One region of the Candidatus Electrothrix sp. genome, then DNA from elsewhere that is predicted to be linked to it. Evidence: riboswitches for the same ligand, from Rfam matches in the RefSeq annotation. Region 1 holds a riboswitch; each other region holds the start of a gene.
What was found. A riboswitch is a leader RNA that binds a small molecule or an ion and turns the genes downstream of it on or off. The one in region 1 is predicted to bind cobalamin.

Region 1 (14,809 bases):
ATCAATGTGGCACTCTTGTCATTGGACGCAGAGATCGGGTAGATAAAGGACTTCTTGGTGGTGTCTCTGATCGGACAACCAAAAATGCTCAAAATATGGCGGTCTGGCTTGTTGGTTAGTTAGTTTGGTGAGTTGGCAAGGTTAACTTTATCAGAACTTCATCAGGATAAGGGCAAAAACAACATGAGAGAGGGTGTAATGGAACCTGTTGAGTTAAAAAAGAATGTCTGGTGGATAGCCAACCGCTCAGATTCACTGCTGGAAGTAAACATTTATTTACTCTGCTATCCTCATCCCAAGGGCCAGGCCAACATCATTATTGACCCTGGCCCAGGTGAATTGCTCACTGTTCTGCAAAAGGCTGTTCGTCCAATTATAGGAGGGCTGGAAAATATTCACGGGGTGCTTATTAATCATCAGGACCCTGACGTTGCACCCAATGCTGCTTTTCTCCAAAAACTGAATCCAAAATGTATGGTGGTTGCCTCAGAAGATACCTGGCGCCTTATTCATTTTCTCGGGCTCAAGGCATCCCGGTTTAAGGCAGTGGAAACCTACCGGAATAACCGGGCAAAGATGCCAGGCGGCAACAGCTTAATCTTTGTTCCCTCACCTTTTTGCCATTTTCGCGGGGCCATGATGTATTATGACGTTGCGAGCAGGATCCTTTTTTCCGGTGACCTGTTTGGCGGACTCTCCTACTCCCATGACCTTTATGCTGACGAAACATCCTGGGAGGGTATTAAGACCTTTCACCAACTCTACATGCCTTCTCGTGATGCCTTAAAACTCGCTGTTTCCCGCATTAGAAATCTTGATCCTCCCCCTGAGATGATAGCTCCTCAGCATGGATCTCTGATTCAGGGAGATTTACTCCGCGACTTTATTGATCGGATGTACAATCTGGATGTGGGACTGGACCTGCTCATGGCAGGCGAGAAAGAAGAAAATTACCTTGGGGCCATTAATGAAATTCTGGTTGAACTGGAAAAAGAAGACTCCTCTGAATCCATTGCCAAAGGGATAGCAGCACTGAATAAGGATCAATCATTTACCAAAATCCTGACTCTTGAAAAGAACCGGGTAACTTCGTTTAAAGTGGATCCTCCTGTTGCGGTAAAAAACCTCTTAACCCATCTCCGTGAAGACGGGGGTACTGAGCTGGAAAGCCTGGTTAATCTTATTGCACTAAAGACCTTAATCGGACGCAATATACCCATTGGCGACATCCTGCCCCAGGCCGGTGGAGAGCAAGAACTTCCTGATTATTTTGAGTAATAAAGACTTATGAGCCGCAAAAACATTCTGATCGTTGATCGTGACAAAGAGTTTCTGCTGGAATTGCGGGAGTCGTTAATTCCCTTTAAAAACGTCTATCAACTGGCCTTTGTCTCCACCCTTACCAAGGCCCGTGAGATTCTGCAAAAATTTACCGTTCATATGGTCATCGCCAATGTTCAGCTCTCAGGAGAAAGCGGCGTGGAATTGCTGCTCTGGGTTCGCCGCTGGCATGCAGAAACATATGTTGTCCTGTACAGTAACGAGCTGACAGAAGAGATTAAACGGGCAGCCTATCATAGCGGTGTTTCAGCCATTATCCCCTACCCTTTTAAACCGGAAGAGCTGCTCAAAGTACTTGCTGGCATTTTTGCCAAAGAATCCGGCAACTCTTCCTTTCTGGATACCATCCCGCTGGTTGATCTTCTCCAGCTCATAGGCATGGGAAATCATTCAACAGACATCATTGTTATTAATGAAAAAAAAGAGCGAGGCATCATCCGAATACGCTCAGGAAATCTCCTTGAAGCAGAAGCCGCTGGGCAACAAGGAGTGGATGCAGTTACTGAGATGCTTTCCTGGGAGTCACCAACAGTCAAAACTGCCCAGGGAGGGCATGGTCTTCACCTCACTACCCCCCCTGTCCCTCTCCATGATGCCCTTATCCAGGCAGCAACGCGACTTGATGAAAAATCATAATCCTTCCTTTATCGCGCTTCCCTTTGAATATACTTTTATTTTTTGCCAACAGATTTGGTTGATACGGGTTTTTCTGTCTGGGACTTTGGCGTTGTTTCTTTGCCTTTTTTGTTCACAGTAGTTGCAGCTTCAGCCGGGGCATCCTCACCCACTGTAACATCATCCTTAATACGAGCAATCGTTTTTTCACCGATTCCGTATACCTCGGCTAAGTCATCAATTTCTTTAAACAGGCCTTTTTCTTCCCGGTACTTGATAATCGCTTCAGCTTTCACCGGCCCTATACCAGGTAATGAAGCCAACTCATCTTTGTCTCCTGTATTGATATTGACCACAGCAGCTGCTGATGTTGCCAGGAAAAAAACAAAAAACAGAGTAAGATACAATAGTCTCATAACGATCTCCTTTTAGATGTGTTCATGTCTCACCTGCTGACACAGGCATTGGGATATTGGGTTAAGGCCTTGCTATCAAATAGCAAACTCTAGAGTCATCCCATTATAGACAGATCTCTCGCTAAAAGTCAACAATAAAGAATCCACCCCCAGAGGGGGTGGTATTGGTTAAGCCCAGAGGGCATTTGTCTACTTGGCTCCCGTTTCCAAAACACCCTCGCTGATAAAATCAGCATCAGGAAACTTAACGATCTTCAACTGTTGCCGAAATGATATTTTGCATACAAACAGCTTCACTCACCATGCATAGCCGAGGCATCTTGTGGACATAGCGCAATAACACGGGACAAACTCAAGATTGATCCGTTGATAAAATGCGACATCTACATAACCTGCCCTTTGCGAAAACATGACTGTTCAACAGGCAGAGCCGTTGAACTCTGACCACCCCCAGAGGGGGTGGTTTTCTACGATGAAATAAAATTATAAGTTCTTAAACCCGAAAAAATTTTCCTTGTCACACAGCAAAATTTCTTTTTTACAATTTCAGCTTTTTTTTTCAGAAGATACCCGGTACAGTCTCCAGAAATGTACCAGCTTTCATGTTTTCTTATCCTCCCCCAAGGGGAAGAATGAAAATTTATACGAAAGCATTGCCTGCTTTCATGTTTTACTGTCTCCCCCCCAACGGGGAAAACATCGTTAATAACCATGTCAAATACATCTCTCATGAAAAAAGCCCCTTCCCATACTCCTTCTTGCTCTGCTCTTTCTTATTCTGAAAGCCTGGTTGTTCATTCCTGCCGAGCCAATGAACTACGAGCTGAGGCTGTTCACCTCACGTCAACAGACCTGAACAGGCGCCAAGTCCGCGATCTTGAGTCCCTGCTCAACCGGGGATTTTACCCGCTGGCAGGCTTTTTAGGCCAAGAGGATTATCAGAGTGTGCTCAAAGATATGCGCCTGGCTGATGGTTCTGTCTGGCCCATTCCGGTCTGCCTTGATGTGACCGAAAAATTTGCAGCTTCCCTGCAACCAGGACAACGGATTGGACTCAATGATCAGGAAGGTTTTCTTCTGGCAATCCTCACTGTCAGTGATATCTGGAAGGCAGATAAAAAAGCCGAGGCCCAAGCTATCTACGGGACAACAGACCCTGAACAACACCCCAGTGTGCAAATCCTGCTCACTGAAGTCAAGGACTGGTACATAGGCGGGACAGTGGAAGGCATTACCCTGCCACTTCATTACGATTTCTGCGAGCTTCGTCTCACACCGGCTGAAAGCAATCGTCGCTTTATCCAGTACGGTTGGCGACGAGTGGTTGGATTCCATACCAAAGAATACCTGCATTGCGCCCATAAAGAAATGGTCTTGGCGGCTGCCCGGGAGACCGGCGGCTCTCTTTTTCTTCACCCAGTGGTAGGTCTGGATCACCCTGGTAATATGGAACATTACACCCATGTGCATTGTTACCAGGAATTTGTTCAGCATTTTCCCCGTAATATGATTCAGCTGGGCGTTATCCCGCTGGCGGAACGAAATGCTGGTCCCCGTGAGGCACTTTGGCATGCCTTGATCCGCAAAAACTACGGATGCAGCCATTTCATGGTGGCAGATGATCACGGCGACCCCTTTGCCGATACCCATAACGATCTTTTTTATCCCCGGAAAGAAGCGCAACAGCTTGTTGCCTCTATGGCAGAAGAGACCGGCATTGCAATGGTTCCGGAACGGGCCATGGGATATGCAGAAGAGCAGAAAAAATATGTGTACCTTGCTGACACACCTGATGAAAAAGTAAAAAACATCAGTTCAAAGGAACTCAAGCGACGCCTGGAGCAGGGAGAGAATATCCCGGAATGGTTTTCCTTTCCCAATGTTGTTGACGAGCTACGTCACTCCTTTCCTCCCCGGTCCAGGCAAGGATTCACGGTTTTCCTGACAGGCCTGTCCGGCTCAGGAAAATCAACCATTGCCAAAGTCCTGATGGTTCGTTTTATGGAGATGCGTGATCGCCCGGTCACCCTGCTGGATGGTGATATTGTCCGCAAGAATCTCTCCTCAGAACTGACCTTTTCCCAGGAACACCGAAATCTCAATGTAACCCGCATTGGCTTTGTGGCCAGCGAAATCACCAAAAACGGTGGCATCGCCCTCTGTGCCCCCATTGCCCCTTACGAAGAATCCCGCCAGGAAAACCGGCGCCTGATCAGCCGTTATGGTGGCTATATTGAGGTACATATCGCCACGCCCCTTGAAACCTGCGAACAACGGGACCGAAAAGGACTGTATAAAAAAGCACGGGCCGGGATTGTCAAAGGAGTTACTGGTATTTCAGATCCCTATATTCCTCCTGCTCATCCGGAAATAACTATTGATACCTCCACAATGACCCCGGCCGAGGCTGTGCAGGAAATCTTTCTTTATCTTGAAGAACAAGGATATATTCGGTAAGCACCCCTTGAAGCCAGCCTTTCTGTTGTACTAATATTGTATGCTGACATTGTATTGGCTCGCTGAATATGCTATACCCTACTTAGTGGTTCCTTTAAAAAGGGTTCCCGCGTCCCAAGGGACAGGGGATTGAAAATATTATTCAGCTGTTACGCCACAAACAGCATGGTATCAGCCCCGGAGCTTCGCAATGAACCGACACACTGCCACCTTCCACATTGCCTTGGTTTTTCCGGTATTGCCCGTATTAGCAATAGTACTGGCAATAGTACTGGCAGGTATCCTCAGTATCCTTCCTGCCCTTTGCACAGCTGAAGAAGCTGAAACAAAGAAAAAAAAGGATACAGGGATTCTCTCTTCCTACCTTGAGCAAGCCCTGACCAATAATAATGCCCTGCTTGCTGCACGAGCAAAACTGCGAGCCAGCAGTCATAAAATTCCACAGGCAGGTGTGCTGCCAGATCCCAAGCTCACTGTGCAGTATTATCTTGAGCCTGTTGAGACACGAACCGGACCGCAACGAGCAGCCTTGGCTCTCAACCAATCCCTGCCTTGGTTTGGGAAACTTGTCCTGTTGCGTAAGCTTGCTGATCATGACCAGGCCCTTGCCCATGCCGAGCTGGCTGCCACTGAACTGGATGTAACCCGGCAGGTCAAAGAGGCTTATATTGCCTATAGCTTTCTCGGCCGTTCCCAGGAAATCCTCTCAAACAACCTCGAATTACTCCGTTACCTGGAAGGTATTGCCCGTGACCGCTATACCGGCGGCAAGGCCACCTATTTTGATGTGCTCAAGGTACAGATTGAGCTGGCCCAGATCCAGGACAAGGTTCGCACCATCAAGGAGAGTGCTGTTCCTTTGCGCATACGTATCAACAACCTGCTGGGTGTTGCTCCTGAAAGATCCCGTCCTGTTCCAAAGTATCTTCCAGAGATCTCCCTGAAAAAAAAGCCCACTACACTACACTCTCTTGCTCTTAAAAATGCTCCCCTTCTGCAAGCGGCCCAGGAACGTATTACCAAGACAGAAACCAAAACCAAGCTGGCTCAAAAAGATTTTTATCCGGATTTTACTTTTTCCCTGAAAACCATCCTGACTGGGTCCGCAGAATACGGTGATCCCCCGGACAGTGGTGATGACCCGATTATTGCCGGAGTCAGCATGAACCTGCCCATATTCCGGGAACGCCGTCATGCCAAACTCGCTGAACAAAAAGCAGCTGTCCAGGAGGCGCAAAGCCGGAAATCTGAACAGGAACGAACCATACAAAATCAGATTGAGCAGGGCCTGTATGCCTATCAGGACGCAAAACGCAAGGTTGCTCTGTATCGGGAAGAACTCCTGCCCAAGGTCAGACAACAACTGGAAGTGGCAGTCAGTGGCTTTCAGAGTGGTAAAAATTCCATCCTGGAAATCATTGATGCAGAAAAAAGCCTGCTGACTTTTGAGCTGGCTGAAAGCCGGACCCTGGCTGATCAGGCCCTGGCTGTGGCCCAGCTTGAGGCCCAGGTTGGGCTTGTTGTAGCAAACTGGCAGGAACAGCCCTGAGGCAGACAAAAAAGAGACAAAAGCCTACTAAAAAAAACAAGGAATCCACCCCCCGAGGGGGTGGTTTTCTACGATGAAATAAAATGAAGAGTAATAAAAGCAACTCGGGTTCTCGGAACTGTTCCGGATCCCTGTCACCCAATAAACATACATAGAAAGGAGTTCCATTATGCGTATCTTAAAAACATCCACCCTTGCTGGTTTTTGCCTTATCCTGCTGTTAAGCCTTGCAGGCAATGTCTTTGCTGAACCCCAAACCAAGTGCCCGGTCATGGGCGGCGATATCAACAAAGAGATCTATGCTGATTATGAAGGAAAACGGGTCTATTTTTGCTGTGCAGCCTGTGTTCCCCAATTTAAGGCAGACCCGGAAAAATATCTCGCCAAGTTACAAGAGATGGGTGTAGAACCCGAGGCTGTCCCAACAGAAGACGGTGATGCGACACCTGATGATGCAGATCCAGGCGAACATGCAGCCCCTGAAGGGCATGCGGATCATAGCGAAGACGCAAAATAACCCCACCATCCTGCCCCGCTGGGGCAGGATAACACATGCAACGAGGTAAAAAATCATGCGGGATCTTTTTCTTCATCTGATCATCCTGACCTGCTCTTTCCTGCTCTTCTCAGGAACTTCTTTTGCTGAAACAGATCCTGCTGACCATGAGCATGGCCCGGAAACTATCTGGACTTGTTCCATGCATCCGCAGATTCAACTGCCGGAATTTGGTCAATGCCCCATCTGTTTCATGGATCTGATTGAAGTCAAGAAACAAAGTAATGAAAAACGCTTGAGCCTCCGTCAAATCTCTCTGGACAGTCAGGCACAAAAGCTGGCCGAGATTGCTGTACAACCGGCGACACGGAAAAGCACAGAGAACGACAGCAACGCCAAGGTGCAAATATTCGGTCGAATCGACTATGATGAAACCCGCCTCAGCACCATCACCTCCTGGGTGGACGGACGTATTGACAAGCTCTTTGTTGATTACACCGGAGCCACTGTGCAACGCGGGCAGGCTGTAGCTGCCATCTACAGCCCTGACCTCTTCACAGCCCAGGCCGAACTCATCCAGGCGACCAAGGAATACAAACGTACCCGGCAATCCGGCAATGAACTGGTTAAAACGATGTCTCGTCGTACCCTTGAAGCAAGTCGGGAAAAACTGCGCCTGTTGGGCATCGGGAAAAAGCAACTCCAGGCCATGGAAGCTCTGCAAAAACCCACCCGTCATATCACCCTCACAGCCCCGCTGGCTGGCATTGTGATTGAAAAACATGTCAACGAAGGCATGTATGTCAAAACCGGCAACCCGGTGTATACCCTGGCTGACCTGAGCAAGATCTGGGTAATCCTTGAAGTATACGAAACAGACCTCCATGCAGTGAGCATGGGCCAACAGGTCGGGTTCACAGTGGAAGCCTATCCAGGTACTAATTTTCAGGGCAAGGTCGCCTATGTTGATCCGCTGGTGGATGAAAAAAATCGAACCGTTCGGGTTCGCCTCCATGTTGACAACCAAAACGGCAAACTCAAACCTGGTATGTTTGTCCGGGCTGAACTTATCCTGCCCACAACCGGGCAAGTGGAAAAGCCGCTTCTTATTCCAGCCTCAGCTCCTCTGCTCACAGGCAAACGAGCCCTTGTCTATGTCCAGGTCCCAAAACAACCAGGAACCTATATAGGCCGTGAGGTGGTGCTTGGTTCACAACGTGGGGATTTTTATGTTGTTAAAAGTGGTTTGGAAGAAGGTGACTTGGTGGTTGTTCGGGGCAACTTCAAGATTGACTCAGCAATCCAGCTCCAGGCCCGTCCATCCATGATGAATCCCTCAAGCGGAACAACAAAGCAAGGGGATAATGCATTACCAGAGCTGTTTGCCTCCCGACTTGATCTCCTGAACCAACGTTTTGTTGAGCTGTCCAGAGAGATCCATAAACAAGACGCTGGGCAATATCGGTCTGCACTTCAGAATTTCACCAAGGCTCTTGCCGCCATTACTGAAGATACGCTCAAAGAAGACGAACGGTTGAGCTGGCAGGAATTTGCCATGCTCCTGAAAAATGATGCTATCCTCCTGCAAGAGGCGGAAAGCACGAAAGAAGCGCAGGAAATCTATGCTGAATTTGCCGAACATTTTCACCAGGTCAGAGAGCGTTTCGCTATTGAGGATATTCCGGCAGCCCAGGCCGCCTCTCCAGAACTTCAAACTAAGGTGGGTGAACTCCTCAAAGGATACCTGATCCTGCAACAAAACCTTGCCGCAGATAATGAACAAGTTGCCCTGGATTCAGCAGATGCCCTTGCGCCGTTGACCCAATCCTTAACAGCAGCTCTTCTGCAAACAGGCACCGAAAAAGCCGGGAACCTGGCGGCCCGCCTGAAAAAGACTGTCCGGGAATTGACTCAGGCTCAAACAATGGCTGACCTGCGCACAAGCTTTTCTCCCTATAGTCAGGCAGTGGTTGAAACCGTAGAGACTTTTGGCAGCAATGATCATACCTCTTGGTTTGTCCATTTCTGTCCCATGGCCTTTGATAACACCGGTGCTTCCTGGCTGGCCCCTTCAGAGGAAATCAGCAATCCCTATTTTGGCGCAATGATGCTCCGTTGCGGAGAAGTGCGTAAGCAGCTGACTCAGGAGTGAGCCGAATTGAAAAATCCGAAGCAGACCTTCCAATACGAATAATTCTTTGTACATCGGAACAGGAAAAACCCAAGAACGGGCTGTTCAGCTGGACAACAGTCCCTGCAAAAATGCAGCAACCACTGCGGCCCCGCTCTGGTTGCTCCTGTCGCGCCAAGGCAATTGACAAAGCCTTGTCAGCATATCTGATAAATCCTGCTGACAAAACGCCTCTTCTGTCAACGGCAGGGACGGCATTTCCCGATCTATGAAATCCGCCAAAGGCCGGGATTCCCGGAACCATTCCCGGCTGATATAGGCAAAAGGAATGCCAGCCTGATAGACCTCTGCCAAGGTGGAATACCCCACCTTGCCAATCATCGCATCACAGGCTGCAATCAGATCAGGATGACGGATGGCGGAATCCGAAGGCAGCAAGAAGAGATTTTCATCCACCTTGATCTCTTCTCCGCCCTGCCCTGGCAAGACAAAGCAGAAATCCCTGCACGCCCTCATTCGGACCAGAGGCAAGTCCGTTCCGGCAATCCCACCCATGGTCACCAGGATAACCTGTTGTTCTTCCTGCAACCCGAGTTGCTTTCTGATTGCTGCCCGTTCCTGCGGACAAACCCGAGCAGCACGGGCGATTGGCGGTGCCACCAGATCCGCCTGAATATGATAATCCGCCTGACTATACAGACCTTCCAGGTAAGAAATAATCCCGGCGAATTCCGGGTGCGAAGCAAGATAAGGCTGATAGATCCAGTCCCAGGTGAAATTCTCCAGCAACACTGAACGCACCTGAGAGCCGTACTGTTTCCGGGCCTGGGTCGCAGCTGCAATACCCACTGGCGCAATATCGCAAAGTACCAATTGGCAATCTGCAAACAGGGCTGCCAGCTGATCAAGCAGGTCGGTTCGGAGGGGATAAAAGGCCAGCAGTTGCTGCACGGTTTGGTCAAGGTCCTCACGCAGGGCATCGTGCTGCACCAGCCCAACATCAGTCTGCAAGGGGTAAATCTCGTGCGAAGCGGTCAATGACTCGGCAAAGAACCAGGCCGGAGCCGTGCTGATGATCCGATAATGCATCGGTACACGTTGGGCCAATGCCTCCATCACTGCGCAGGCCCTGGCAGCATGTCCCAGACCATGTGGGGTTATGCAGCAGCCAATGTGGAGAGGAGAAGGTTTCTGCATAGCCTTGTTTAAAGTTCCAGATCAACCGGGGAACAGACATGAATTCTTTTTTGTATTGCATAGGGTTCATCAACCGGAGCAACAACCCATGCCGATGCAGGCTGCACCGCATCAATCAGCTCGTAAAACCCCCGTGAAGGCTTTGGAGCTTTGGAGAGCTTGCATTCAAAAAGATGCTTTTTCCCTGCCCTCTCCAACATAAGGTCTGTTTCAGCTCCATTAGAGGTTCTGATAAAAGACGGTCGCCAGCGATCATGTTCCGTGATGATATTTTCAATAACAAATCCCTCCCAGGATGGGCCTGCCATGGGGCTGGACAACAAGAAATCATATTCTTCAATATCAAGTAAGGCATGCAGGATTCCGCTGTCCCGCAAATAGATCTTCGGTGACTTGACCAGCCTCTTTTTGATATTTGCCTCCGCAGGAGGCAGTAAACGCACCATGTAGGTCTGTTCCAGGAGTGACAGGTATTTCTTTAACGTTGGTATTGATACATCAACAGCAGTTGCCAATTTACTGTAATTTACCGTCTGACCGTTGTAATGCGCCAAGAGTTGCCATAAGCGCTCAATGACCGGAATCGGTATATTGAACCCCAGATTCGGAATATCCCGTTCCATAAAGGTTCGGATAAAATCACGCCGCCAATCAAAGCTATCCATATCATTTCCAGCCAGAACGCTTTCCGGGAAACCGCCTCTGAGCCAGATATCCGACCATGCCGATACTTCCTTGACTTCCTTGAGCACAAACGGCGTCAGGTCAATATAGGCGATACGGCCGGCAAGTGATTCTGTGGATTGCTTGATCAAATCCCTGGAAGCTGATCCCAAAATCAGGAATCTTCCTGGTCTCCTGACCTTATCTATCTCTGAACGGAGAACAGCAAAGAATTCCGGGAGCAGCTGAATCTCATCAAGACAGATGAGTTGATCCCGATACCGCTCAAAAAAAAGCTCTGGTTCTGAAAGCTTATTCCGATCCACCCGATCCTGTAAGTCGAGATATACTGAAGGTATATCCCTGAGCAGCATCCTGGCTGTTGTTGATTTACCAGACTGTCTTGGGCCGAGAATGGCCACCGCCGGAGAACGGGAAAGCGCATTATGCAGTTTTGCCTCCTGCATCCTCTGTATATAACCATGCATATCGAAAACTCCTGTTATAGATTTACATGATAATGTATAGAAACGTATATACCCTGTCAAGATGCTTCTTTGCGGCCTGAGAAATGACTACCGGCGCATTGCATCGGGCTGATACATACAGGGCTACACGCCCCGGTCTTTTTTCCCTTGCCGCCTGCCTCGGTTCCGGCTATACTCGCGTGCATATTTCAGATGCTCACAACACGAGCTTAATAGGGAACCCGGTGTGAATCCGGGACGGGCCCGCCGCTGTAACCGGGGACGAACGCTGCATGATGTCACTGCATAATCATCTTATGCGGGAAGGCGCAGCAAGTAGGATGAACCGGAAGTCAGAAGACCTGTCTGAAAGTATGACCTGCATGCAAGAGAACAGCATGCCAGGGCCGTCTCGTTCCCCGTGGACAAGGGAGAGATGCGTAGAGTTATTCGTGGAAAAAAAGGGCATCCCCGGATCAATGTATTCAATTGGTCCGGGGATTTTTTTTTGCCTTGTGCAGGCAGCTCCTCGGACATCAAACCAGAGGAGAAAATATGAAGAAGTGTTATTCAGTTCTGGCCTTTCAGCTCATAGCTGGTGCCTGTGCGCAAGCTGCTTTTGCTGATACGATCACGCAAACGCCTGCTCAACAGGCGGTCATGATGGACGAGGTGGTGGTGACTGCTGCGCGGACAGCAGAGCCAAAAAGAGAGGTCAGTGCCAATGTTACGGTGATTGACCAGGAGGCCATTGAGCAGTCCGGTGCCTCTGATGTGGGTGACCTGCTGGCCAAGAAGTCCATCGGCCATATCCATAAATACCCGAACAGCCTGACCTCGGTGGGGCTGCGCGGTTTCCGCACCGATACCCACGGCAATGACCTCCAGGGCCATGTCCTGGTGCTGCTGGATGGTCGTCGGGCCGGGACAGGCAATGTGGCCAAGCTGCTTACCGGTAATGTGGAGCGAATTGAGATCATCCGGGGACCGAGCGCAGTGCAGTACGGTTCTGCCGGGATGGGTGGGGTGGTCAATATCATCACCCGCAGGGCAGAGCGCAGTTCCGTCTTTGCCGAGGCAGGCGGCGGTTCCTTTGGTGCCTACGAATCCCGCATCGGCGGCACCCTGAAACAGGGTGCGTTTGACGTTTCCGGCTCCTACACCCGTTCCGGGCAGGATGCCTATGAAACCGGGACCGGCGAGGAGTTCCATAACACCGGCCTGGATGCAGCCTCAAGCATCAGTGCCAACCTGGGCTGGTCCATAACAGACAAAGACCGCCTGGGCCTGATCGTCACCGCTTCTGAGCTGGATAACAGCGGCAGTCCTGAATATTTCTCTGCCAATGACCTGGACGACAGCACGGACAAGGAGAACTATTCCGTTGATCTGAACTATGCAGGCGCAGACAGCGCAGACCACTGGCAATGGATGACCCGCTGGTTCTTTGGCAAGGACGAGAACACCTGGAATGATCCCACCGGGTCCAATCCGGACGGCTGGGATAACGGCATTGCTGCCATCAACACCACGGATCAGCAGGGTGCTCAGGCCCAGCTAACCGGAACCTTCGGGCATACCAGAATCACCGGCGGCATTGACTGGCTGGACTATGAGGTGGAAAACACCTGGACCCCCAATACAACCAGTTACAGCAACCCGGCAGTCTTTCTCCTGGGCAAGACCACCTTGCCTGACCAGCACCTGACCCTGGATATGGGTCTGCGCTACGACTGGTACGAGGTGGAGGTGGTAGAACCGGCAGGCCGCAACACCGACGACACCCATCTTACGCCCAAGATCGGCCTGTCCTGGCTGGTTACGGAGCAGCTCAAGCTGCGGGCACAATATGCCGAGGCCTTTATGATCCCCTCGGCAGATCAGCTGGCTGCGGAATTCACCCGCTTCGGCTCCCGGACTGTGGGCAATCCCGAGCTGAAACCGGAATCCAGCCGTACCTACGAGGCCGGGCTGGACTTCAGTACCAGCGGGATCAACGCCTCGCTCACCTCCTTTTATACTGACTTTACTGATAAGATCATTGTTGATTATCTGGCAGACGGCTCCAGGAGCTGGCAGAACCTGGGGGATGCCACCCTTGCAGGCTTTGAAGCCGAGTTCTCCTATGACCTGGGCCTGCCCCTTGGTTGGGAATGGGAGGTGCGGCCCTATCTCAACCTGACCCTGCTCACCCAATACGAGGATGAGAGCACGGGTGAGGATCTTCAGAATGTCAGCGACATGAACTTTTCCACCGGGGTCATGGTGAATAACGGAGACGGGATCTCCTGCCGCCTCAATGTGGCCTATAGCGGGCCGCAGGATGTGGAGGACTGGGAGACCGGGACATACCCAACCCCGGTGGTTGAGCTGGATGCCGGCACGGTCACCGACCTGAATGCTTCCTGGCGTTTCTATGAGGATGATCGCCTGGGCAGCTTCACCCTGCGCGGACAGATCAACAACCTCCTGGATGAAGAGTACGCCTATGTGAAAGGGTATCCCATGCCGGGCCGGTCGCTCTTTTCTTCGTTGCGGTGGGAGTACTGATGCGAACTCTATGGTCCATGTGCCGGAAGGGGAATAACGGTGTAGGGGCACGGCGCGCCGTGCCCCTACTACAGGTAGAATGAATATATACAGAGATTCCATTAATGAAAAAACAATACAAGACAATACAAGGCATCACCCTGTTCCTCATGCTTGTGTTTTCCATCTCCGGGACAGCATGGGGAGCAGGTTTTCCACTCATTTTCACTGATTCAGGGGGCAAGGAAATCACCGTGCAGGCAGCACCGCAACGGGTGGTCTCTCTGGTGCCCTCAGTAACCGAGATGCTGCTGCGCATCGGGGCCGGGGATGCGGTCAAGGGCATCACCTATCATTCAGTCCTGCCCCAGGAAACAGCAGGTAAGGTCATCATGGGCGGCTTCTTCCGGCCTGACCTGGACCGGGTAGCTGCCGTTGAGCCGGACATGATCTTTTATGCTGATCTGCATAAGGACGTGCCAAAACGCTTTGCCGGTAAGGACACCCTCCTGGTACAGCTCTTGCCCTCCTCGCTGGAGCAGAGCTTCGCCCACCTGGCTCTGTTGGGCAGTATTTTCGGACACGAGGACAAGGCAGCGGAGATCATTGCTGAGGAAAAGGCTGTACTGAGCCTGATTGCCCGCAAGACCGCCCAGATACCGGGGGAAAAGCGACAGCGGGTCATGCGCCTTATGGGCGGAGATGTCCTCATGGCTCCGGGCGATGACTCTTTTCAGAACGAGTACATCCGGGCTGCCGGGGGCATTGCCCCGGAGTTCGGCAGAACAGGGAATATTATCCCGGTAAGCCTGGAGGAATGGCGGAACTTTAATCCCCAGGTGCTCTATGCCTGCGGCGGCGACCGCACGGCCCTGAGCATCCTGGATCAGCCGGGCTGGAAAGAGGTGGATGCGGTACGCAATAAGCGGATCTTCTTCTTCCCCTGCG
Region 2 (8,940 bases), on a different contig from region 1:
GCCGGTCCCTGACCAAGAGCATCTTCCAGCTCGGATTATTCACAAATCTCTGGGTGTTTGCCGGGGTCTCGGCTATGCTGCTCATTCAGATGGTCTATACCTATGTCCCGATTATGCAGCAGCTCTTCCACAGCACGGCCATCGGTATTGGCTCCTGGGTCTGGATTATGCTGGCCGGGGTTATCGGTTTTTTGATTGTGGAGGCGGAGAAGAAGTTGCGGGCTGGGTGAACGGGGCGGGAACATGTGGGTTTGCAGTTGCTTTTTGTTGTCGTGACGAGAACCTGTTTTTGTCGTATTATCGAGCCAAAAGGCTACGGAATCTACAGCTACCAACAGGGTGGCGTTTCCATTTATTAAGATTTATAGCAGGAGAAAAGATGGAATTCACACTTGGGTTACCGGGTTTGACTTTAGGATTGATCCTTTTTGGAGCACTTCAATATCTTGCATCACTTTGTATTAGCGAAAGGCTCAAGACAACACTTCAAAAAGAGCACTCCGTTTTCCTTGAAAAATTGAAATGGGAAGTAAAGGCACGCGAACAAGCTGTCAGAGTTGCTGAGTATCTGGCACTTGCAAGAAGCTTGAAGGAAGACTCTCCCGGTTCTGATTTCAGAAAAGCAAACCAAATGTCATGGGAACTTGCCATGTGGCTTCCCGTAGATATTTACAGAGAAATGGTGAAAGCAATCACCAGTCCAAGTGAACGGGAAAATGAATTAACGACCGTAGTCTCTGTGAGAAAGCTCTTGCTAGGAGAAAAAGCAGGAAATTTAACCCCTGAAAATATTGGACATCATGCTCCAGGTATCGGCAAGAAAAATCGTTAGTAGAGTAGATCTGCTTGAGTGCAACGAAAGCGGATAACGAATTGCACAGGAAGAACCCGCTCTGCAAGAGGAGAATCCCTCGCTGCAACAGGAGAAACCCTTCCCGAAGCGGCAGAAATCACCCTGAAGCAGGAAAAAGTCATTCTGCTGTGGGAAAAAATGGTTCTGTAGCGGGAGAAAGTCACCCTGAAGCAGGAGAAAGAGGTTCTGAAGCAGGAAAAAATGGCTCTGTAGCACTGCAACACCATTTTCTCCCTCTGCACCCGCTTATCTTCCGGGAACTCCTTCCCTCAATCCAATGCAGGAAAACATTCCTGATCTTCGCATGCCTGCCCGCCACGCTTGCCAACACTTCAAAAGGTGTTTATAGTAGCCCGCAAACAACATACATAATCTTCAGTTAACGGAACACGGTGCGAATCCGTGGCATACCCAATGCTGTAACCCCTGAAGAGATCCTGCACATTTCATAGTCACTGTTTCTGAATAGAAGCGGGAAGGCTGTTGCAGGGCAGGGGAAGCCAGAAGACGAACTGAATATTCTATAACTATGGAACGCGATGGTAAAGGGTTCCGGAAGAGCAATTGCTCTGCCGGTGCCCTTTTTTTATTCCGGCAGGGCAAGCAGATAATGAGGTAACATCATGCAAACCCAACTCACCCAATTAGAACTGGCCCGAACCGGAAAAATAACCAAGCATATCAACATCGTTGCCCAGAACGAAGGGCTTGCCCCGGAGCTTATCCGAAGCCGGGTCGCAGCCGGAGAAATAGTTATTACCAACCATCCCCTGCGGCCCCAACAAAAAGTCGTGGGTATCGGCACAGGACTCCGTACCAAGGTCAACGCCTCCATCGGCACCTCCTCGGATATCTGTGATCTTGCCATGGAAGTACGCAAGGCAAAGATTGCAGAACAGGAAGGCGCAGATACTCTGATGGAGCTTTCAGCTGATGGGGATTTTGATGCCATCCGGCAGGCAGTTCTGGCAGCTACCAACCTGCCTGTGGGCACCGTCCCTTTGTACCAGGCATTTAAGGAAACCACAGCCAAGTACGCCAACCCTGGGAAACTCGATCCGGAATACCTCTTTGACCTGATTGAAAAGCAACTGGCTGATGGTATCAGCTTCATGGCGATCCACTGTGGAATTAACCAGTATAGCATTGAACGGTTGCGCAAACAGGGTTATCGTTACGGAGGGCTGGTGTCCAAGGGTGGCACCTTTATGGTGGCCTGGATGGATATCAATGGCAAAGAAAATCCGCTCTATGAACAGTTTGATCGGGTCTGTGGGCTGATGAAAAAATATGATGCCATCCTTTCTCTGGGTAATGGCATCCGGGCCGGAGCCATTCATGACAGTCATGATCGGGCCCAAATGGCGGAGATGATCATCAACTGTGAACTGGCTGAATTAGGCCGGGACATGGGCTGTCAGATGATGGTGGAAGGACCAGGACACGTCCCCTTGGATGAGATTGCTGGCAATATCATGCTGGAAAAACGGATGAGTGGCAATGCCCCCTATTATGTGCTTGGCCCTCTGCCGCTGGACAGTGGCGCAGGTTATGATCATATTACTGCTGCTATTGGTGCAGCCAATTCCTCCCGCCACGGTGCAGACCTGGTCTGCTATATCACCCCGGCAGAACACCTTGCCCTGCCTGATGAAAACGATGTCCGGGAAGGGGTTCGGGCTACCCGTTTAGCAGTGCGGATCGGAGATGTTGCCAAATACCCTGATCGTCGGGACAACGAAAAAGCCGCTGCAATGGCCCGACGGGATATGCGCTGGACAGATCTGGAGCAGTACCTGCTCTTCCCGGAAATAGCCAAAGAACTTCGGCAAGCCAAAATGCCGGAAAAAAGCGACACCTGCACCATGTGCGGTGATTTCTGTGCCATGAAAAAAGGCACTGAGGTTTTTCAAGATGATATGGCCGGAGACAAGATCACCCAGGCAAACAAAGCAGCCTAACCCACTAACTCACTGGAGTTAAGGAAGGGTAAGGAATAAAAGATGCATTCTCTGCTGTTTTCCATTACATTGCAAAGGTAGAGAATGTACTTTAGGCTCCAGAGCCGAAAAAAAAAACTCAACCCACAGGAGAACAGGTATGAAATTCAAACTCTTGGCATTAGGTATTGTCTTCGTATGCTCAAGCGTACTCAGCAGTAGCGGAGCATTGGCCCAAAACTGTCGAGCTGACCTCATCAATGGAGGGAACGGACAAATCCTTGCCAGCTATGACGGAAGAAACTGTAGCTCAGCCAGCAGGCGCTGTAACAAAAGATTACGAGAGCTACGATTTCAAGACCCCCAATCTTATAGAGATGCCTACTGTGATGTAGTGGATGATAATATCCCTAATGTGGTCCCAAATCCAGATCCCCAACCTCCTGTGCCACAGGGCCATGTTGTCCGTTCCTATGACCGCTGTCAGGCCCCTGGCATTGTTCGCTGCACCCAGGAATGGTCTGACGGAAGGATTGTTACTGAAGACTATCAATGTACTGGCTGTAGAGGATATGGCAACCCGGCAGGCGACCCCTGCGGCTGGAAGTGCTCCTTCCCGCAAAAATAGCCTCATCACAACCTGACCCCAGGCAGCTACATTACCAATAAAATAATCTTTAAGGAATGATCTTCAGACAACAGAGAGGTACTTCATGATGATACTCGGAAAAATTCTCGTATTTCTTCTCGGGATGTGCGTCGCTGTCCAGGTTGTAGCTGCCTTTTACCGAATTATTGATCTCTGGTACACCATTTCCAGCAAATACCCAAGTGTCATCAAAGGCCTTTTTTTCTGGGGTGGTATCAGTGGCCTGATTGCCTTGTTCGTGGGCCAGAGCCTGCGCCCGGCCTTTCTTTGGGGCATGTTATTTTATCTCCCTTTTTATCTTGCCAATTTCTATCTTTTACAAGGGATTATAAGATATCGCTATCATAAAGATGAGCAAGCAATCCATGAAGAAGCTGGAGACCATCAGGAGGAGATTCTTTAACCTTGCCACCTCAACCTTTATTGGCTTTTACAAGCAATTCAAGCTCACAGGCTGCGGCATAGGCATTGATTTCCTCTTTGGCAAATTGTACATAAGGACAGTCGCTTACTGCAAGCAGAGAGTTTCTCAGCATATATCGCCTCCCCTGTTCCAAGGGTTCAAGAATATAACTAAAGATCTGTGGACGACGACAGACCTGGGGGCGCTGACTGTACACACTGCAACGTCCGCTTTGCTCAAGGGCTGGACAGGATGAATTTTTAGGCAGAATCATACTCCAGCCGTTGTGCCAGTGAAAAAGTTCAGGGCTACCAGCTTGTTGAACAGCCTGATAAAAAGGGTGCCCGTCAATCAACAGGCAGGATTCGTTCAGTGCTGCATGACACCGGGTATCAGGGGTATCATGCCGGGCTTGAAGGGCAAAAAGCCCGGTTTCTTCTGCCTGCAAAGGAATCTCAAAAAATGCCTGTTCCATGTCCTGTTCCGGGCCAACACAACAAAGTTGACAATGGCAGGGCGCACAAAGCAGAGAATTAATTGTTTCCAATTCTGCTTCCATAATACGTTGATTGATCAAAGCGGTGCAGGCAGTCACTGCATCCACGGGCTGACCAGCTGTATCCACGACCTCTTCCGGCAATTCGTTCTCTTGCAGTTTTTCCAGCACCTGTAATTGCTTAAGATAGGGACGTATTGCTTTATCCGGGGCTGGATAGACGGTATAGGCCGTCTCAATCGGCTCGGTCATCCCAGCAATAATATCTTCAACCTTTGCCCCTGGCCCGCTAAGCTGATACATAAACTGGACCATAGAAACCAACGGCAAAACCGGCTGCTTGAGCAATGCCAGCCCATCTTGTAAATCTTCTTTTTTCACCCTTTGTTCTCCTGTTATGAATCTGAAATTGTTTTCAAGAGTACACAAGATGGCAGGCGAACACAAGGAAGACCAGTGTTTTTTCTATGCAGCTGAAGTTGCCTTTCTCCTTTACATCAGGCACAAAAATTATTAGTTATCAGCATACGGAAAAGGAATGCATATATTTTTTCACGTTCACGTCTGACATACAAAAAATGGCTATCAGAGAAATAGTAACCTACCCTGCTCCGGTTCTCCGGGAAAAAGCAGTAAAAATAGAAACATTTGACGACAAACTCCAGGAATTGGCCGATGATATGATCGAAACCATGTACCATGCCCAAGGCGTGGGGCTGGCCGGAAACCAAATCGGCATTGCCCGGCAAATCGTGGTTATTGACATCTCAAACCATGAAGGCGAAGAAAGCAAAGTCCAAAACATTGTTATCATCAACCCAGTGATTTCTGAAGGTGAAGGCCAAATTCCAGACCAGGAAGGGTGTTTAAGTGTTGTGGAATACAGTGCCAAAGTGGATCGTTTCCAGAAAATCAGGGTCACCGCCCAGGATGTTGAGGGAAACGAGCTGGATTTCATAGCCCAAGACCACTTTGCCCGCATCATCCAGCACGAGGTTGACCACCTGCATGGGACATTATTCATTGACCGGATAAGCAGTCTGAAACGGAGCCTGTATAAGAAAAAGCTGAAAAAAATATTAAAAAACAAGAGGAAGGGTAAAGAATGAGTGATGCTCTGCGTATAATCTTCATGGGTACCCCTGAATTTGCCGTGCCCAGTCTTCAGGCCCTGCTTGACTGCCCAGACCAGGTCGTTGCAGTGGTTTGTCAGCCGGATCGCAGGCAGGGACGGGGGAAAAAGCTCTGTCCGCCACCTGTAAAAGTCCTGGTGGAAGAGGCAGAGATCCCGGTCTTCCAACCGACCTGTATCTGTGATGATGCATTCATGGGAACAGTCAGCGACCTCCAGCCAGACCTGATCGTAGTCACTGCCTATGGCAGGATCCTGCCTGGCCGTCTGCTCAATCTCCCCCGTTTGGGCACCATTAATGTCCACGGCTCACTCCTGCCCAAGTACCGGGGGGCCGCACCAATCCAATGGGCTCTCATCAACGGCGAAAGCGAGACAGGGGTCACCATTATGCAGATGGACAATGGCGTGGATACCGGAGACATCCTGTTGCCAATCACCATGCCGATTACAGAGGACGATACCAGCGGTACCCTTTTTAGAAAACTGGCTGACCTGGGCGGCCAGGCCCTGTTCGAGGCCTTGTCGAGGATCAAGCAAGGCAGTCTCAGTCCCATCCGACAGGATGACAGCTTGTCCTGTTCCGCTCCTATGTTGAAAAAAGAGATGGGCCAGTTGGACTGGAGTCAATCAGCACAGGAACTGCATTGCCTGATCCGGGGTCTTGATCCCTGGCCCTCTGCCTATAGTTTTATTGACAAACGGCGCTTCCGTTTCTTCAAACCCCAGGTTATTCCAGGTGAGGTCACGGAAAAACCAGGAACCCTGTGTCGGGCTGACAAAAACGGCGTGCTTGTAGCCACTGGTCAGGATTATCTCCTGGTCCGGGAAATCCAGCCAGAGGGCAAAAAAAGGATGTGTGTCCAGGCCTGTATCTGCGGGATGCAACTGCCTGTTGGCGAACAGTTTACCTGAAACTTTTACCCGACCTGCTCATGTCGTCTTTACGCAGGAAAATCTGCTTTCTGGATTGCTTTTCCGGGATCAGCGGCAACATGTTTCTTGGTGCCTTGCTCAATGCCGGGTTATCGCAGGAAACCCTCCTGGCCCCCCTTAATCAGCTGAAACTTCCAGGCTGGAAATTAACCTCTTCCCTTTGCTCCGCATCTGGTTTGCAGGCCACCTTGGTTCAGGTTGAGGTAGATGAGACCGGAGGGCATCGCCATCTTTCTGACATCCGCACAATCCTGGAGCAATCAGAGTTGGATCCTCTTATTAGAGAGCGATCCCTTGCTGTCTTCACCCGTCTGGCTGAGGCTGAGGCCCATGTCCACGGAACCACCCCTGAAAAGATTCATTTTCACGAAGTTGGGGCACTGGATGCCATCATTGATATTGTGGGGGTGGTTGCCGGTCTTGACCTGCTTGGTATAGAGGAGGTGATCTGTTCACCACTCCCTCTACCCCATGGTGGTTGGGTCCATTGCCAACACGGAGATATCCCCTTGCCTGCCCCGGCAGTCTGCGAGCTTCTCAAAGGTTTTCCAGTCTATGGAGTGAAGCTGCAACAAGAGTTAGTCACCCCGACAGGTGCGGCATTAGTTGCTGAGCTGAGTAAATCTTTCGGTCCCATGCCGCCCATGACCCTGGAACAAACCGGTTACGGTGCAGGCAGCATGCAACGCCAGGATGGGCGACCTAACCTCTTGCGCCTGATGATGGGACGTAAACAGGTTGCTGAGGAGGCTCAGCAGGTGGAAGTCATTGAGACCCATCTGGACGACTGGAACCCGGAACTCTGGCCCCATGTTGCGGCCAAACTGATGGAGGAAGGAGCCTTAGATATCAGCCTGACCCCTATGCAGATGAAAAAAGGACGGCCTGGTTTTCTCCTTTGCCTCCTTGCTGATCCGGCCCATGCGATGCATCTCAAAAATATCATCCTCAGCGAGACCTCTGCCATTGGCCTCCGTTTTCACACGGTTCAACGAATGACCCTGCCCAGAACCATCATTGAGCTGACAACCCCCTGGGGGACAGTACGGGCAAAAAAGGTACGTAGCTCAAGGGGGATAAGGATTACCCCGGAATATGAGGATTGCGTCAAGCTGGCAGAACACCATAATATCCCTCTTCAAACAATGTACACTGCAATTGCACAACGTACACAACAACATCCCGATACTCCCGAATAATTATGGATAAACTCTTTCTGTTCATAGCTACTGGTGCTTACAGTGGTTACCTGCCCAAGGCTCCAGGAACCTGGGGATCATTAGTCGGCGTTTTTCTCTGGCTCCTTGGATTACACAGGCTGGACCCCACGACCTATGCAATTATGCTGGCAGCCATCCTTCTGATTGGTACGGCTGCTGCCGGGGCTGCGGAAAAAATCGTGGACCAGGGTGATCCCGGCTTAGTGGTCATTGATGAGATCCTTGGCCAGCTGATTACCCTGGCCCTGGTGCCCTGGCATCCCTTGACTGCCCTTGCAGGCTTTGCCCTGTTTCGTTTTTTCGACATCCTTAAACCCTTTCCAGCAAGCTGGCTTGATCAACATATTCACGGCGGTTTGGGTATCATGCTCGACGATGTGATGGCCGGGATCTATGCCCTTCTGGCCCTCCAAGGCCTGATCTGGCTGGTGGGCAGTTAATATGCATCCGCTACACCTCTATAACCTTATCAATCTGAAGGAGACAGGGAATGCCCTCTCTGCTTGAAGTAAAAAACATGACCCATTATTTTGGGGGACTGCGTGCTGTCCATGATTTCAGCCTCCAGATTGAGCCAGGCCAGATCCACGGCCTGATCGGCCCCAACGGCGCTGGCAAGACCACGACATTCAACCTGATCACCGGGGTGCATACGCCCACCAAGGGGACTCTGACCTTTGCAGGCAAAAATATCCGGGGCAAGGAACCCCATTGCATCGCCTCAATGGGCATTGGCAGGACCTTTCAGAACCTGCTGCTTTGGCGACACATGAACGTACTGGATCATATCCGACTGGCCCATTACTCCCAACTCAGCTACGGCCTGTTTGATGCTTTTTTTGCCACTCGGAAATATCGCCAGCAGGAACAAAAGGTTACGGAGCATTGCTATCGCCTCATGGAGACCTTTGACATCAGCCGCTTTGCCGACCAGATCGTGGGCAACCTGCCCTATGGAGCCCAACGTCGGGTGGAAATGGCCCGGGCCATGGCCACCAATCCCAAGATTCTCTTTCTGGATGAACCCACAGCTGGTATGACACCGGATGAATTAGTCAGGATGATTGCTATTATCCGTCAGGTCCACCGGGAATTCGGGGTGGCTATCTTCCTGATTGAGCATCGGATGAAATTTGTTATGGAACTCTGCGACGCTATTCAGGTCCTGGTTTTTGGTGAGGTCATCGCCCAGGGAGCACCGGAAATTATTCAGAACGATCCTAAAGTCATTGAGGCCTATCTGGGCACGGAGGATATTCATTAATGCAGCTTGTCGTTGAAAATCTCTCGGTTGCCTACGGCAATATCCGG
Region 3 (7,893 bases), on a different contig from region 1:
AAGGTGTTACCTTGGGCTGGCTACATATAGCCCCTTTGGGGCATAGTGCCATCGTCATCGTAGGGGCACGGCGTGCCGTGCCCTGACGGCGAAATGCCGGATTCCACATACCCCGAAGGGGTTATACAATTCCAGCACGGGGTAACACCCCGTGCATCACTCGCCCCTTGGGAAAGGCAAAAAAACAAAATCACTGTCCGCCGCGCACCAACCGAACCGCATAGTTGTTGTTGCGGTTGGAGGCGCTGGAAAGGCCGTTGCTGAAATAGACGTACCATGCGCTGACCGAGAGGTCGGCAAACGACGACCCGGACCAGTACCAATCAGCTACTGTATTCGGAAAAACCTGCTGATTGATCGTCGGCCTTGCAGAACCCTCGTTGCACCAACCACTCTCTTGGTCTTTTCTTCCCTTACTGCAATACACCAAGGTTTTCAGCTCATCAATGGTTGGCATCCGCCAATCAGCATGGCCTACATATTCAACATTCTTGAAACGCTGCATCGCATCATCCCATGTATACGTTTTGACCTCGCCATCTTCGCAGTTATCACCGGACAAACCTTCTGAACAGCGTTTCCACATCAAACCGGTTTTTGTGTCCGTTATCGTGCCATCGCCGTGATCAATATATTGCCCGATTGTCCTGTCCTGCTGCGGTACGGAAGTGCGAACAGGTTCTACTTTTCCACTACGTTGCGCAGCCTATTTATTATTTCCCCGCCACGCAAAATCATCCCTCCTGCGTTGTTCTGTCTGTGTCACCACAGGAGGAGGCTCCTTCTGTTCCTGCAACGCCTTGGGCACCAGCAGAAAGTCCCCCCACTCATGCCCTGTCATCCGAATATCCCCGTACTGAGGTGTCTGCGGAGCATTCAAAGCCACCGGTCGCCTGATCAGGTCAAAAATGGTATACCCGTCCAGAATTTTTTGATTCTCCCGCAAAGCATCAAGAAATGCCTTGGCAAAAACTGAATGACTCCCTCCTCCGGCATCCCACACCGGCTCTTCACCGCCCGAGGTCAAGGCAGTGCGGGAACGTCTTTCCTGCATTCGCCGGAGCAGTTCGTCCAATCCTGACCCGTCCGGCAGTTTCGCCCCGGAATCCCGTGTCAACAGGCTGCCCGAATAACAGGAATCCGCCACCACCAGCACATGTTTGGCCCGAATTTCCTTCAGCATACTGGTAATTCTTGATGTCGGAATCCAGAAAATATCATTGTCTCTTGCCGCATCAATCGGCTGCCAATATTCAACACCGGTCTTCTTGTTGAGATACCCGTGACCGGCATAGTAAATCAGCAGGTTGTCCGATTCGCGGTTTGCCGTACTGCGCAGTCCGGTTATAGCTTCCATAGTCTGCTGCCACGTCTTATCCAGAAGCAATTCAACCTCAAAGCCGTACTGTTTTTCCAATACCTCAGCCACTGCCAGAGCATCTGCTCTCGGTGTTTTCAGCGGCGTGAGATACTTATAATCCTGATTGCCAATCACCAAAGCATGAAAACGACCAAAGGAAGAAGCAACTGCCGAACCAGCAAAAATCAGAATAACCAAAAAAATACACAGCAATCTTTTCAACATGATCACTCCCCTGCCCCTTCTCCCTTTTGCCGCAGTTTTTCCAATGCGGCACGGGCATCAGCTGCATCCTGAGTTCTTCCGTTTGCTGCCAACAACTCCGCAAGCAGAGAAAGATGCGCAGTCCTGTTGATCTCCGGCCCGTACAAATAGGCCAGTCGCGCCATAGCCAGGGCCTCGCCGATACGTCCTTCTTTCTGCCACACCCTGGCAATATTCGCCAAGTGTACTGCGGCATCAGCAGAAATCATGCCGGGTTTGTCCAGCGTTGCCCATTCCTGATCAAGAGCGACTTCGCTCTCAGCTCTTTCCTGACGTGACGATCCATCAAGCTGCACATGAGGATCAAGGCGAACCTCTGCTTTGCTCGTTGTTTTTTCACCAGTAGGTGTTTTCTCATGAACCTCCTCTGTCTTCATCTGCGGCGGCCCCTGCCAGAGCATAATCCCAATCAGGATCGTGCCAAACAGGGCAAAGTAGGCTCCAGGCCAGAAATCAGTCATGCGCAAAGTAAACAGGCTTGACTCGACCTCTGCTGAAGCCGTCCCCATTCCAGAACGGGCAAGCTCGGCAGGACGATTGAACAGACGGAACCCCAGATAAATAGAAAGCGCACCTATCGCCAGCACGCTCAGGCGATACACCGTGACATACAGCAGAAACTCAGTTGAACCGGACATAGAACCTCACAGGGTCTCTGTTTGATAAAAATAACGGAAACAAGAAAAGAACAGCAGGAGTGTACAAAAAACAACGGGATTCCGCAAGGTCGGTTTGATAAGCGATAATAAAGGGCAACCCCCAAATTGAGTTAAACACTTCCGCTTGACTTCCCCCCATCCCTTGACTAAACTACCACCTGCTTTCAGGTGTCCGCTTTCATAAATAAAGCGGATGAAAAGGGAACCCGGTGTAAATCCGGGACGGGCCCGCCGCTGTAACCGGAGACAACTCTGCATGATGTCAATGCCTTAAAAAGGTGGGAAGGCGCAGGGAAGGACGAACCGGAAGTCAGAAAACCTGCCTGGAAAAATGTTCAAACACCTCGGCAAAGGTATGAACAATATGGACGTTATCTGGGTAGAAAGGGACATCCCGGATCAATTTTTTAATTGGTCCGGGATTTTTTATGCTCTGCGCGCATCAGAATCCCCCGGTCCAGCAGCACAGGGAGATTCCCGTGGAGTTACCTTTTTTTCATTATGCTTGTACTGCTTTGCAGTACACCAACTGCTTTTGCAAGCAAGGGATGGAAGGTGGAGCATAAAAACGCCATTGTCTTAGCCATGTTTGGCACCACTGTTGAGCCTGCCTTGCAAGGATTGCTCAACATCCGAACCAGGATGATGGAAAATTACCCGGAAACCCCGGTAAAAATCGCCTTTACCTCCAACATCATCCGCAAAATATGGCAGGACCGGGCCAAAGACCCGACCTACAGCAAGGCCCATCCTGAAATCCCGGAAGATGTATTGCACGTCAAAACTGTGCTTGCCACCATTGCTGATCTGCAAAACGTCGGCTACGACACCATTATTCTGCAGCCCACTCACATTGCCATGGGAGAAGAATTCCTTGATCTTGGTACTTATGTGGATAGCCTGATGCGCATGGGCACGGTAAAAAAGAAAAAATACAAGCCGTTTCATAAAGTCGTGTTGGGACGCCCTGCTCTGGGCACCTATGGGTTTGATCATCCCTATGCTGAGGATATTAGCGCAGCCGCAAAGGCCCTGGACAAAGACCTGGCAATGGCAGCCAAAGAAAACGCTGCCTTGGTCTACATGGGACACGGTAATGAACATTTTCCCTCTGGAGGTGCTTATCTTGAGCTTGCCCACCGGATGCGTGAACGCTCCCCGGAAACAGTCATCCTGATAGGAAATGTAAAGGGTTTTCCCTCGCTTGAAGATGTGATTGACAAGCTGAAATTAGGCGGGATACAAAAAGTAATATTGAAACCTTGCATGGTTGTGGCCGGAGATCATGCCATGAATGATATGACTGGCACTGATGTCGAGAAACCATCCTGGCAGATGACCCTGGAAAAGGAAGGCTTTGAAGTTATTACGGTCAAAAAAGGCCTTGGTGAACTGGATGCCTTTGCTGATATTTTTGTTCAGCATGCTGCTGATGCGGCCGCTGATGCAGATATCGTGCTGAAGTAAGGTTGCGTACAAGTGGACAAAGGTAAATCTATGGCAGCACGACCGGTATCTACACTTATCACAGGAGCAGGTTTGCTCCTTCTCCTGCTTATTTCCATTGTGATGTCAGCAACAATGGGATTTATGGAGATCCCGGTTGCAACGGTATTGCAGCTTATAACCCATGCCCTTTCATTGGGAAGCGGAGATATGGCTATGGACCCGATTGTGACAGCAGTGGTCATGGATGTACGCCTCCCCCGTATCCTGGCGGCAGTGCTGGTCGGAGGCATGCTGGCCCTCTGTGGCACGGTTTTTCAGGCCATTCTTCTCAACCCACTGGCTGATCCTTACACCTTGGGCATTTCTTCCGGGGCCGCTTTTGGTGCCTCTTTAGTTATTGTGCTTCAGGTTGTGGGCTGGATGCTGCCAACAAGCTTTTCTGTGCCACTTTTTGCCTTTTTGGGCAGTATCGGAACCCTGTTCACAGTACTGGCTCTGGCTTCTGAAGACCGCCGCCTTTCTTCAACCAGCCTGATTTTATCCGGCGTGATTGTTGCCGCTATTCTTTCCGCAGCCATAGGTTTTCTCAAATTCGTTGCTGATGAACAGGTCGGCATTATTATTTTCTGGCTCATGGGTTCCCTGTCCGGGATTTCCCGTCAGAATATTCTTCTCCTGCTGCCTGCCATCCTGATCGGCATGACGGTTTGTCTCTTTTATAGCCGTGATCTTAACATCATGGCCACTGGAGAACGGGCTGCCATCACCCTTGGTATCAATACTGTCCGCCTGCGCTGGGTTCTTCTCATTACCTGCTCCCTTATGACTGCACTCTGTGTTTCAGTCTCAGGCATCATTGGCTTTGTCGGGCTCATTGTGCCCCACCTTCTCCGCCATCTTCTGGGCCCGGATAACAGGCAGTTGATCATCCTTTCTACCTTGGGCGGCGGTCTGCTCCTGCTGGTGGCTGATACAATTACCCGGGCAGTGCTGCCTGCCGAAGTTCCCATTGGTGTACTGACAGCCCTTATCGGTGGCCCTTTTTTTGCCTATATCTTCAAGAAACGACAGCAGGAAAATGGCTGACTCTTCTTCTGATATTCTCTGGCAGCTGGACCAGGTCGATTTTGCCTACAAAAATCAACCTGTGTTAGCAGAGATACAGCTCGCCCTTTCTGCGGGCAAATGTTATGGCATCCTCGGCCCTAATGGCAGTGGAAAAACCACCTTGCTTGATCTGCTCTGTGGGTTATCCCCCCCTGATAAGGGAGACCTGCTGTATCGTGGAACTCCACTGTATCAATGGCAGAAACGGGAACTGGCAAAACGGGTCGCTCAGGTACCCCAGGATTTCCAGGTTCGCTTTGGTTTCTCAGTCCGGGAAGTAGTGGAGATGGGACGCCACCCCCATCTTGGCCGCTTTGCCTCTCTGACCAGCCAAGGGCATGCCCTGGTTGATGCCGTGATGGAAGAGATGGGCGTGGCAGGATTTGCATCGCGCTCAGTCACCCGTTTGTCAGGCGGAGAAAAACAGCGGGTTGCTGTGGCCCGTGCCTTGGTCCAGGACCCAGAGGTATTACTCCTTGATGAGGCCACCTCTAACTTAGATATTTACCATTCCCTGTCCATCCTTGCCCTGATTCGTCGCCGGGTTGTTGAACAAAGTTTGACAGTGGTTGCTGCAATCCATGATTTAAACCTGGCAACGTATTTTTGTGATGAGTTAATCTTCTTAAAAAACGGACAAATTATTTGTCAAGGCCCCACTGACCAAGTGCTGCGGCCTGACATTATCCAGAAAGTGTACGGCGTGGAGGCACAGGTTCGGAAGGATGCCTTTTCCGCCTGCAACCAAGTGAGTTACCGACTCCCTGCTTAGTCATCGAATAAATAATTTTCATGAGTCTCCAAAAACCAACGAGGAAAAAATGTTGCAACATTATCTTATTGCTTTCCTGTTTTCTTGCCTGCTCACAGTTCCGGCCTTTGGCACTCCTATTATTGATAAGGTCGGCAAGGTGATTCAGCCGGACAAGCCCTTTCAACGGATCATTTCCTTATACGGAGCACATACCCGTAACCTGATTGATATGGGGGCTGGTTCACAAATCATTGCCATAGGGCGGAGTGATAAGCAATTGCCGGATCTCCCTAAACTCAGCTTTCGTGATGATCCTGAGCGGCTCTTGGCCCTGAAGCCGGATCTGGTGCTGATTCGTCCCATGCATAGTCGAGCATATCCACAAATAGTGGAACGCCTTGAGGCAAGCAACGTGGCAGTGGTCTCCTTGCAACCTACCTCAGTGGATGAGATGTTCCGCTATTGGGAATATCTGGGTATTCTCAGCGGACACCCGGAAGAAGCCTCACACATGATTGCCCGTTTTGGTGCTGGTCTTGTAGAAATCAACCGCCAGGTAGAACGTATCCCAGAAGAGAAGAGGAAAAAAGTCTATTTTGAATCTATCCACAAACGAATGAAAACCTTTGCCCTCCAATCCATGACAATATTTGTGTTGGAATCTGCTGGTGGTATCAATGTGGCCCAGGATGCGGTCCAGGTTCGTAAAAGCAACATTGCAGCCTATGGGAAGGAGCGTATTTTCTCCAAGGCAAAAAAAATAGACGTCTTTCTGGCTCAAGAAGGACGGATGAATAAGGTGACCACGGAAATGATCCGTAATGAGCCTGGATTTCAGGTTATTAAGGCAGTACAGAATAACCAGATCTTTCTTGTTGATGAAAAGCTGGTCTCACGGCCAACCATGGGGTTGCTGGAAGGGATTACGCAGATTTTCAAAATACTCTATTAAAGGAATCGTCAACTTGAGGTGAGTAAAAAAGGACGGAACAGGTTCGCTCCTACGGCAATTCCCAAATCAAGAGAGAAAAAATAAAAAAAGGCCACTCACGCTCTCTGCGAAAGTGGCCTCTCAACTTAAAACAAGAACTATTATTCAAAGTTAAATTTCGGTGCAATAAAATTTGGTACGCCCTCAGGGTTCATTGGATCCTGCATTGCGTTCATCTGCGCATTCATAGTCGCTGTCCGGGTCGCTGCCATTACTTTGGTACTGACTGCATTACCTATTGTATTTCTGAACTGTGGCATCAAAGGAAGCCTCTTGACCTGTTCTGCTTTTACAATATCTCTTGTCTTTATCATCATTTCTTGGATAATAGATGGATTTGGGCCAACATTCATTCTAATGTCTTCCACTACATTCTGGATGTCTGGATCATCAATGGTCAATGGAAGTTTTATACTCTGCGCTTGGGCATATTGAACAGCAAAAAATGCTGTAAAGGAAACAATCAAGGCGAGTTTAACAGATATTTTTTTCAGTTTCAGCATTTCTATCTCCTTTTTTTAATGAAAACTATTCGTTATATTCATTTTGGAAAGTTATTACGATAACGTTCTATATCCCTTGCTTAATATGACATGAGTAACCTTTCAGGGCATTAAAATTTAAATATTTTTTGTACATTCGTACAGAATCGTACAGAAGGTATTTCTTATCACTCCTGTACGATATCTGTAATAATCTTAGCCGCAAGATACAGCAAGAATCATCTCACTGCATCGTTCAGCGACTTAGAAAGGGGGAGGAGCTATCATACCCGGAATGCCACCATTCGGATTCTTCAACCCTTGGGCCTGAACCGCCATGATCTTCTGCATCATCATTGGCTGCATTTTTCCCATAATTGTAGTATACAGCGGCAGTTGATCAAGAGGACGGTTTGTCATATCGGTGATGACTTGATCTCGAACACCGTTCATCACTGATTTTACCATCGGATCATTCTTGATAGGATTTACTACTCCCTGGATATCCGGATCGCTCACAGGTAACGGAATATCAACAGACTGAGCATTGCTCATGGTGTACGCAGATGCAACCAATGCCAGTGCCAGTGCAACTCTGATTGTTCCTGATTTAATCTTGTCCAACATTTTCTTCCTCCTTTAAAGTTTTCTAAAATAAAGAGTTACTCTATAACCTCGCTTCCTATATTAAAAGATTCTTGGCGGATTGTAAAATTATTTTTACCAATTTTGCATTTTATTTTTTGCCGCTTTCAATTACAACGATCAAACGACAAGATAATGCTACCTTCTCAGTCGTCTTCAGTCATTTTTTTTACAGAAGATGA

Region 2: another riboswitch for cobalamin. It lies ahead of thiC (phosphomethylpyrimidine synthase ThiC); the one in region 1 lies ahead of L2082_RS06235 (TonB-dependent receptor plug domain-containing protein).
Region 3: another riboswitch for cobalamin. It lies ahead of L2082_RS16870 (sirohydrochlorin cobaltochelatase); the one in region 1 lies ahead of L2082_RS06235 (TonB-dependent receptor plug domain-containing protein).

What each region holds. Positions count from the first base shown of each region.
Region 1 covers NZ_JALAAI010000025.1:14,983-29,791, reverse strand. Annotated here, with positions in the region: gene L2082_RS06285 (universal stress protein) at 1-119, shown strand, start outside; gene L2082_RS06280 (MBL fold metallo-hydrolase) at 184-1,278, shown strand; gene L2082_RS06275 (response regulator) at 1,288-1,977, shown strand; gene L2082_RS06270 (ComEA family DNA-binding protein) at 2,013-2,372, opposite strand; gene L2082_RS06265 (bifunctional sulfate adenylyltransferase/adenylylsulfate kinase) at 3,102-4,829, shown strand; gene L2082_RS06260 (TolC family protein) at 5,020-6,378, shown strand; gene L2082_RS06255 (YHS domain-containing protein) at 6,548-6,895, shown strand; gene L2082_RS06250 (efflux RND transporter periplasmic adaptor subunit) at 6,951-9,026, shown strand; gene L2082_RS06245 (hypothetical protein) at 9,111-10,202, opposite strand; gene L2082_RS06240 (ATP-binding protein) at 10,211-11,353, opposite strand; cobalamin riboswitch at 11,528-11,716, shown strand; gene L2082_RS06235 (TonB-dependent receptor plug domain-containing protein) at 11,888-13,882, shown strand; gene L2082_RS06230 (adenosylcobinamide amidohydrolase) at 13,987-14,809, shown strand, end outside.
Region 2 covers NZ_JALAAI010000128.1:819-9,758, forward strand. Annotated here, with positions in the region: partial or broken gene L2082_RS16115 (cation transporting ATPase C-terminal domain-containing protein) at 1-230, shown strand, start outside; gene L2082_RS16120 (hypothetical protein) at 380-832, shown strand; gene L2082_RS16125 (hypothetical protein) at 982-1,236, shown strand; cobalamin riboswitch at 1,213-1,384, shown strand; gene thiC (phosphomethylpyrimidine synthase ThiC) at 1,477-2,814, shown strand; gene L2082_RS16135 (hypothetical protein) at 2,954-3,421, shown strand; gene L2082_RS16140 (hypothetical protein) at 3,507-3,845, shown strand; gene L2082_RS16145 (YkgJ family cysteine cluster protein) at 3,856-4,722, opposite strand; gene def (peptide deformylase) at 4,920-5,450, shown strand; gene fmt (methionyl-tRNA formyltransferase) at 5,447-6,388, shown strand; gene larC (nickel pincer cofactor biosynthesis protein LarC) at 6,409-7,608, shown strand; gene L2082_RS16165 (phosphatidylglycerophosphatase A family protein) at 7,611-8,069, shown strand; gene L2082_RS16170 (ABC transporter ATP-binding protein) at 8,120-8,893, shown strand; partial or broken gene L2082_RS16175 (ATP-binding cassette domain-containing protein) at 8,893-8,940, shown strand, end outside.
Region 3 covers NZ_JALAAI010000143.1:164-8,056, reverse strand. Annotated here, with positions in the region: gene L2082_RS16890 (hypothetical protein) at 1-86, shown strand, start outside; gene L2082_RS16885 (Lcl C-terminal domain-containing protein) at 191-610, opposite strand; gene L2082_RS16880 (caspase family protein) at 707-1,585, opposite strand; gene L2082_RS16875 (hypothetical protein) at 1,588-2,262, opposite strand; cobalamin riboswitch at 2,433-2,624, shown strand; gene L2082_RS16870 (sirohydrochlorin cobaltochelatase) at 2,839-3,750, shown strand; gene L2082_RS16865 (FecCD family ABC transporter permease) at 3,781-4,818, shown strand; gene L2082_RS16860 (ABC transporter ATP-binding protein) at 4,811-5,611, shown strand; gene L2082_RS16855 (ABC transporter substrate-binding protein) at 5,661-6,545, shown strand; gene L2082_RS16850 (hypothetical protein) at 6,686-7,087, opposite strand; gene L2082_RS16845 (hypothetical protein) at 7,331-7,693, opposite strand.